2 regions of the Neobacillus sp. 114 genome follow, and region 2 is predicted to be linked to the other one. Evidence: a T-box and tRNA genes for the amino acid it is inferred to sense, from the RefSeq annotation. Region 2 holds a T-box; the other holds one or more tRNA genes.

Region 1 (4,283 bases), 990 kb from region 2:
GGTAGGAGAGCGTTCTAAGGGCGTTGAAGCTAGACCGTAAGGACTGGTGGAGCGCTTAGAAGTGAGAATGCCGGTATGAGTAGCGAAAGATGAGTGAGAATCTCATCCACCGTATGCCTAAGGTTTCCTGAGGAAGGCTCGTCCGCTCAGGGTTAGTCGGGACCTAAGCCGAGGCCGAAAGGCGTAGGCGATGGACAACAGGTTGATATTCCTGTACCACCTCTTTATCGTTTGAGTGATGGGGGGACGCAGGAGGATAGGGTAAGCGCACTGCTGGATATGTGCGTGTAAGCAGTTAGGCTGGCAAGTAGGAAAATCCGCTTGCCATAAGGCTGAGCTGTGATGCCGAGGGAATTATAGTACCGAAGTTCCTGATTCCACACTGCCAAGAAAAGCCTCTAGCGAGATAAAAGGTGCCCGTACCGCAAACCGACACAGGTAGGCGAGGAGAGAATCCTAAGGTGAGCGAGAGAACTCTCGTTAAGGAACTCGGCAAAATGACCCCGTAACTTCGGGAGAAGGGGTGCTTTTTGGGGTGAATAGCCCCGAAGAGCCGCAGTGAATAGGCCCAGGCGACTGTTTAGCAAAAACACAGGTCTCTGCAAAGCCGCAAGGCGAAGTATAGGGGCTGACGCCTGCCCGGTGCTGGAAGGTTAAGAGGAGGGGTTAGCGCAAGCGAAGCTCTGAATCGAAGCCCCAGTAAACGGCGGCCGTAACTATAACGGTCCTAAGGTAGCGAAATTCCTTGTCGGGTAAGTTCCGACCCGCACGAAAGGCGTAACGATCTGGGCACTGTCTCAACGAGAGACTCGGTGAAATTATAGTACCTGTGAAGATGCAGGTTACCCGCGACAGGACGGAAAGACCCCATGGAGCTTTACTGTAGCCTGATATTGAATTTTGGTACAGCTTGTACAGGATAGGTAGGAGCCTGAGAAGCCGGAGCGCCAGCTTCGGTGGAGGCGTCGGTGGGATACTACCCTGGCTGTATTGAAATTCTAACCCGCACCCCTTATCGGGGTGGGAGACAGTGTCAGGTGGGCAGTTTGACTGGGGCGGTCGCCTCCTAAAATGTAACGGAGGCGCCCAAAGGTTCCCTCAGAATGGTTGGAAATCATTCGCAGAGTGTAAAGGCACAAGGGAGCTTGACTGCGAGACCTACAAGTCGAGCAGGGACGAAAGTCGGGCTTAGTGATCCGGTGGTTCCGCATGGAAGGGCCATCGCTCAACGGATAAAAGCTACCCTGGGGATAACAGGCTTATCTCCCCCAAGAGTCCACATCGACGGGGAGGTTTGGCACCTCGATGTCGGCTCATCGCATCCTGGGGCTGTAGTCGGTCCCAAGGGTTGGGCTGTTCGCCCATTAAAGCGGTACGCGAGCTGGGTTCAGAACGTCGTGAGACAGTTCGGTCCCTATCCGTCGTGGGCGCAGGAAATTTGAGAGGAGCTGTCCTTAGTACGAGAGGACCGGGATGGACGCACCGCTGGTGTACCAGTTGTCTTGCCAAAGGCATCGCTGGGTAGCTATGTGCGGACGGGATAAGTGCTGAAAGCATCTAAGCATGAAGCCCCCCTCGAGATGAGATTTCCCATAGCGTCAAGCTAGTAAGATCCCTGAAAGATGATCAGGTTGATAGGTCAGAGGTGGAAGCGCGGTGACGTGTGGAGCTGACTGATACTAATTGATCGAGGACTTAACCAAGTCATATTAAGTAAGGCGAACTCGTTTTTACTATACTTCTTCTGCATTATCTAGTTTTGAGGGAATGAAAACCTCTAAAAATAGTCTGGTAGTAATGGCGAGAAGGTCACACCCGTTCCCATCCCGAACACGGAAGTTAAGCTTCTCAGCGCCAATGGTAGTTGGGACGCAAGTCCCTGTGAGAGTAGGACGCTGCCAGGCTGTGTTAATTTAACACATTATATTGTTATCGCGGGGTGGAGCAGTCCGGTAGCTCGTCGGGCTCATAACCCGAAGGTCGCAGGTTCAAATCCTGCCCCCGCAATTTGGTCTGGTAGTTCAGTTGGTTAGAATGCCTGCCTGTCACGCAGGAGGTCGCGGGTTCGAGTCCCGTCCAGACCGCCATTTATACGTAAAAATTAGCACGAAACAACGTTTCGGCTTTTTTTATGCCAATTTTTATTTTATACATATATAAATACATCCTTAGGAGCCTTCCTAAGGTTTTTTTTGCACGTAATTAAGGTAAAATGAAGATATAGATATGGTAAGGTTAAAAGGTGATGCTATGAACCAATTTGAATGGAAGACAGCTAATGCGGAGGAAACTGGACATTTTGCCACAAGATTGGCTAAGCTTTTGCAGCCGGGAGATGTGATTGCACTTGAGGGCGATTTGGGTGCAGGAAAAACCACCTTTACCCAAGGCTTAGCAAAAGGTTTAGATATAAAAAAAACTGTTAACAGTCCAACTTTTACGATTATTAAAGAATATAAAGGCAAGCTGCCATTATATCATATGGATGTCTATCGGGTAGCAGATTCCATGGAAGACCTGGGATTTGATGAATATTTTGAAGGCGATGGGGTTTCAGTGGTTGAGTGGGCACATTTAATTGAAGACCAGCTGCCAGGGGAACTGCTGACTATTTATTTATATCGCGAGCGGGAAGACCATAGAAGATTTGTATTGGTACCAAAAGGTGAGCGGTATGAGCAATTATGTAAGGAGATTTTGGCATGACCATTTTAGCAATTGATACTTCTAATTATGCTTTAGGAGTCGCGCTTTTAGAAGAGAAGGAAGTACTTGGCGAGTATATAACAAATTTGAAAAAGAACCATTCTGTCCGGATTATGCCTGCCATTCAGACGTTAATGAAGGATTGTGAAAGGGTGCCGTCCAATTTAACGAAAATTGTAGTAGCTAAAGGCCCAGGATCTTATACCGGTGTTAGAATCGGCGTTACGATAGCAAAAACGCTGGCATGGACTTTAAACATTCCACTTGTTGGAATATCAAGCCTTGAAATTCTGGCAGCAGGGCCAGGTCGATATTTTGACGGGCTTATTTCCCCGATATTCGATGCGAGACGGGGACAGGTTTATACAAGTCTGTATCAAGTCGAGAATGGAGAGCTAAAAGTAATTGAGCCGGACCAACTAACAATGGCGGTTGACTGGGCAGGGAAGTTATCCGAATTGGACAAACCGGTTCTATTTGTCGGCAATGATTTGTCTATTCACCGTGAAAGAATAACAGAGAAACTAGGTTCTCAGGCCGTTTTTTCAAGCATAACAGAAAACAATCCCCGTCCATCCGAGCTGGCCATGCTGGGAAAAGACAAACAAGGGGAAGACGTACACACCTTTGTCCCTAATTACATTCGGTTAGCAGAAGCGGAAGCAAAGTGGTTAGAGGCGCAAGGGAAAACTTTATAAAGATAAGGATAGAGAAAGATGGAAGATTCTTATGTTTTTCGTTACATGAGGGAAGAGGATATCGATCAAGTATTAGAGGTTGAGCATGCATCATTTACAACCCCGTGGAGCAGGGAAGCATTTTATAATGAGATGCACAATAATAACTTTGCTGTTTATATCGTCCTCGAACATGAAAATAAAATTATTGGCTATTGTGGAGTCTGGGTTGTAATTGATGAAGGTCATGTGACGAATGTCGCGATTCTTCCTGAGTACCGCGGCAAAAAGCTTGGAGAGATGATGATGCGAAAGCTGATATCCGTCTGCCAGGAGAGGGGTGCAAGAAGCATGACATTAGAGGTAAGGGTAACGAATCATATCGCTCAGTCTCTTTATCGCAAACTAGGGTTTCAAAATGGCGGAATTCGGAAAAATTATTACTCAGATAATTTGGAGGATGCGCTGGTAATGTGGGTGAATTTATGAAAAATGATCAGTTGATATTAGGAATTGAAACAAGCTGTGATGAAACGGCGGTGGCAATTATCAAAAATGGCCGAGAGATAACGGCCAATGTGGTTGCCTCGCAGATCGAAAGTCATAAACGGTTTGGCGGGGTCGTTCCGGAAATTGCCTCACGCCACCATGTTGAACAGATTACGATCGTGATAGAAGAGGCATTGAAGCAGGCGAATCTAACATTTACTGAAATTGATGCCGTTGCGGTAACGGAAGGGCCGGGTCTGGTGGGTGCCCTATTAATTGGCGTCAATGCCGCCAAAGCACTTGCGTTTGCTCATAATAAACCGCTTGTGCCGGTCCATCATATTGCCGGTCATATTTATGCAAACAGGCTGGTAACAGAGCTGAAATTCCCTTTGTTGGCTTTAGTGGTCT
Region 2 (4,283 bases):
CATTGAAAAGGAATTAATTGAAAAAATCGGAGTCCCGTATTATGGAATAAGCAGCGGGAAGCTGAGAAGGTATATTGATTTTGAAAATGTTAAGGATATCTTCCGAGTGTTGAAGGGCTGCCTAGAGGCAAGAAGGGTTTTGAAAAAATTAAAGCCCGATTTGGTGTTTTCGAAAGGTGGATTTGTGTCTGTTCCGGTCATAATTGCAGCCAGTTCTTTAAAAATCCCGATCTTTATCCATGAAAGTGATATGACTCCGGGTCTGGCGAATAAGATTTCCCAACGGTTTGCGAACAAAATCTTTACATCCTTTGAAGAGACGGAAAAATACTTTCCGAAAGGTAAAGTGAAGGCCATTGGCTCACCAATAAGGAAGGAAATTTTAGAGGGCTCGGCGGACAAAGGGAAACGCTCCCTAGGATTCCATGGCGGCCGGCCGATTCTGACCATTATGGGTGGAAGCCTGGGGGCAAGAAAGATCAATGAGGCAGTAAGAGGCTCGCTAAAAGAGCTGACGGTAAAGTACCAAATTGCTCATTTGTGTGGGAAAAATAATCTTGATCCCAGCCTTGAAGGCGTTCCAGGGTACAAGCAATTTGAATATGTACATGAAGAGCTCTCGGATATTTTAGCAGCAACAGACCTGGTGATTACAAGGGGAGGCTCCAATGCCATTTTTGAATTTTTGGCATTAAATATCCCGATGTTAATTATTCCACTCGGTCTGCAGCAAAGCAGGGGCGACCAGATTTTAAATGCAAAAGCCTTTGCGCAAAAAGGATTCTCCTTCACCCTTGAAGAAGAACAATTAACTAGTGAATCGCTTTTGAAACATCTGGAAGAGCTTGACCAAAAAAGTGCGGAGATCCGCCAGAATATGAAGCGTTCACAGCAAGGGGAAGCCCTGCAGACGCTGGTTACGGAAATCAATAAATATAGATAAAAAAAGCTAGCGAAGGCTAGCTTTTTTAATTGGATTGGGTATTTAATTTTTCTAATTCATCTTGAATTGCCTTCACGTCAATTCGTTCAAATAATGGCTTCACTCCAGTAATTTTGTCCGGGACAGAATCGGTAGATTCCCATGTAAACTCGGAACGAGCAAACATCTGATTGACCTCTTTGCTGGAGAACGGCAAAAACGGTGCTAATAATTGCGCTAAATTCAATATGACGATCGTACAATTGAAAATGGTTTGGTCGCATTCGCTTTTATTTTCAGCAATTTGTTTCCATGGCTTTTGTTCGTCAAAATATTTATTCGTTAATCGGACGAGAATGAAAACCTCTTCTAATGCCTGTTTGAAATGCCCGCCTTCAATACTCTTACCAACCGTCTGATAGGCCTTTTTTATTTTGGCGTGAATATCAGGTTTAATAGAACCAATTGGTATATGGCCTCCGTAATATTTTTCAATAAACTTCAACGTCCTATTGACCAGGTTCCCATACCCGCCAAGCAACTCGGAGTTGTGGCTATAAATAAATTCCCTCCAAGAAAAATCAGTATCCCGATTCTCAGGGGCGTTTATTGTTAAAAAATAACGAAGCGAATCGGGATGGTATTTTTCCAATATGTCCGGCACCCAAACAGCCCAATTGCGGCTGGTCGAAATCTTTTTCTTTTCAAGCGTTAAATATTCATTCGAAACAATATGGTCAGGAAGCTTTTTGTTTTGAATGCCTAGTAAAATCGCTGGCCAAATGATGCTATGAAAAGGAATATTATCTTTTCCGTGCACATAATAAGAAATGGCGTCCTCACTCCAAAATTTTGAATCGTTTTTTCCGGAATCCAAGGCCCATTTTTTGCTGGCGGAATAATACCCCGAGACTGCCTCAATCCAAACATAGATTTTTTTCTCTTCATATCCTTTTACGGGTACGCTGATTCCCACAGGTAAATCTCTGGATACAGCTCGGTCTTGCAGTCCTTCGTTGATATATCTTTCTGTTAATTGGATAGCATTCTGCCGCCAGGCAGCATTCTTTTTAGCTCTGGAAACCAAGTTTGTGAGCGGTTCTTTGAATTTTGTTAATGAAAAATAGAAGTGCTCCGTTTGCCTGATGGCCGGAGTATTCCCGCATAGCTTGCACTTTTTCTCTAATAGGTCGATTGGGTCCAGCATGGTGGAGCAATAATCACATTGGTCGCCGCGTGATGGCTGACCGCAATTGGGACAAATCCCCTCGACGTATCGGTCAGGAAGAAACTGCTCGCAGGATTCACAATACGTTTGCTCGATTTCTTTTTTATAAATATAGCCATTGTTGATGAGATCCAAGAAAATTTGCTGAACCGTTTTATGGTGGTGCTCTGAATCTGTTCTCGTGTAGCAATCGTATGAAAATCCTAGCCTTTTAAAATTGTCGTCGAACTCGTTATGGTAGCGGTCGGCAATTTCCTTTGGGGAAACACCTTCCTGTTTGGCGCGGATAGCAATCGGTGTCCCGTTGCAGTCACTTCCAGAAACGTACAATACATTTTCTCCTCGTTGCCGATAGTAACGGGCCAAAATATCGCCCGGCAAAAGGCTTGCGATATGACCGAGATGCAGCGATCCATTCGCATACGGCCATGCTCCTCCAATAAATACATTCATTTCAATTACCTCCTTTTTTGAAAAACAAAAAACCCCGCCCTTATCCATAGAAAATAGATAAGGACGGGGTTATATTAATATCCCGTGGTACCACCTTAATTTACTAACTGCTCACGCAATCAGTCTCTGCAAGTACGGAACGTTGATGTTCGATACTGTGGTTTTGATAACGAGTACCAACTCTCGCCGCAGCCTACTAGTTACAGGGAGTAACGTTCAGGACGGAGCTCAGAGGCCATTGTTCAAATGAGTCACTTTGCTTCTTTTCAGCTCCCGAAGCTCTCTGGTGAAAGTATCGTCATTTTACTTTTCCTCATCATCGCTTATGATGAATATATTGGATTTATTATAAAGGGTAAATTTTTCAAAATCAATGAATATTTGAAAATGGGCTTTAAGTATTGAACGGGAAAAACAAAGCCTGCTATTTTGCCCGAAACGTGAAATTTTTGAGTGGAACGGTAAAAATAAGGCCTCTATTTTGCCCGAAGCATGAAAATTTTGAGTGGAACGGTAAAAATAAGGCCGCTATTTTGCCCGAAACATGAAAATTTTGAGTAGAACGGTAAAAATAAGGCCGCTATTTTGCCCGAAACATGAAAATTTTGAGTGGAACGGTAAAAATAAGGCATCTATTTTGCCCGAAGCATGAAATTTTGAGTGGAACGGTAAAAATAAGGCATCTATTTTGCCCGAAACATGAAAATTTTGAGTAGAACGGTAAAAATATAAGGCCGCTATTTTGCCCGAAACATGAAAATTTTGAGTGGAACGGTAAAAATAAGGCATCTATTTTGCGCGAAGCATGAAAATTTTGAGTGGAACGGTAAAAATAAGGCCGCTATTTTGCCCGAAACATGAAAATTTTGAGTAGAACGGTAAAAATAAGGCCGCTATTTTGCCCGAAACATGAAAATTTTGAGTGGAACGGTAAAAATAAGGCCGCTATTTTGCCCGAAACATGAAAATTTTGAGTAGAACGGTAAAAATATAGCCTGCTATTTTGCCCAAAACCTGAAAATGGATGATGGAACAGGAAAATAAAGCCCGGTATTTTGCCCGAACCTTGAAAATAGAGGCTAGAACGGGAAGAATAAGCCCGCTATTTTGCCCGAACCTTGAAAATGGAGGATGGAACGGTAAAAATAAACCTTCTATTTTTACCTTTTAACAAAAATAAGACTGTTACGGGTAAAAATACCGCAACCCTGCTCACATAAAAGAAAAGACCCTGCCAAACGGCAGGGATTCTTCTTATCTTAATTTCCGAATCACAGCCCGCACCGGACTTCCATCTGCCTCCACCAATGGCAGCGGCAGAGCAGCCAACTCATAATCCCCTGGCTCTACCTCATCCAAGACCAATCCCTCTAAAATATGAATCCCGCAGCGAGTAAGCTCATGGTGAGCGGAAAGCTCTTTACTATCAATAGCGTCCACGGATGGTAAATCGAGTCCAAGCAGTCGTACACCCCTCTCAGAAAGATACGCCGCCAACTCCGGCTCTACCGGGGGAATCAAACTAGGAAACGCACGACGGTCTGACCAAGCATCAGTCCGAATTAAAAGTCGCTCAACGCCTCCCAAATCCACACCATTAAGCTCCTTAACTCCTATTTTTGCCACATTCGGCAAATGAACAACCCGCGCCGGGCCAATATACAAATTAATATCCAAATC

Evidence for each region. The T-box of region 2 lies ahead of metG (methionine--tRNA ligase). A T-box ahead of a tRNA ligase gene usually reads a tRNA of that ligase, here a tRNA-Met.
Region 1: it encodes a tRNA-Met, which carries the amino acid that the T-box ahead of metG (methionine--tRNA ligase) is inferred to sense. The anticodon was not compared.

Annotation. Positions count from the first base shown of each region.
Region 1 covers NZ_CP126144.1:248,781-253,063, forward strand. Annotated here, with positions in the region: rRNA gene QNN06_RS01355 (23S ribosomal RNA) at 1-1,703, shown strand, start outside; rRNA gene rrf (5S ribosomal RNA) at 1,788-1,904, shown strand; tRNA gene QNN06_RS01365 (tRNA-Met) at 1,934-2,007, shown strand; tRNA gene QNN06_RS01370 (tRNA-Asp) at 2,011-2,087, shown strand; gene tsaE (tRNA (adenosine(37)-N6)-threonylcarbamoyltransferase complex ATPase subunit type 1 TsaE) at 2,251-2,706, shown strand; gene tsaB (tRNA (adenosine(37)-N6)-threonylcarbamoyltransferase complex dimerization subunit type 1 TsaB) at 2,703-3,404, shown strand; gene rimI (ribosomal protein S18-alanine N-acetyltransferase) at 3,423-3,872, shown strand; gene tsaD (tRNA (adenosine(37)-N6)-threonylcarbamoyltransferase complex transferase subunit TsaD) at 3,869-4,283, shown strand, end outside.
Region 2 covers NZ_CP126144.1:1,238,583-1,242,865, forward strand. Annotated here, with positions in the region: gene QNN06_RS06145 (undecaprenyldiphospho-muramoylpentapeptide beta-N-acetylglucosaminyltransferase) at 1-943, shown strand, start outside; gene metG (methionine--tRNA ligase) at 969-2,603, opposite strand; T-box leader at 2,660-2,932, opposite strand; gene kynB (arylformamidase) at 3,858-4,283, opposite strand, start outside.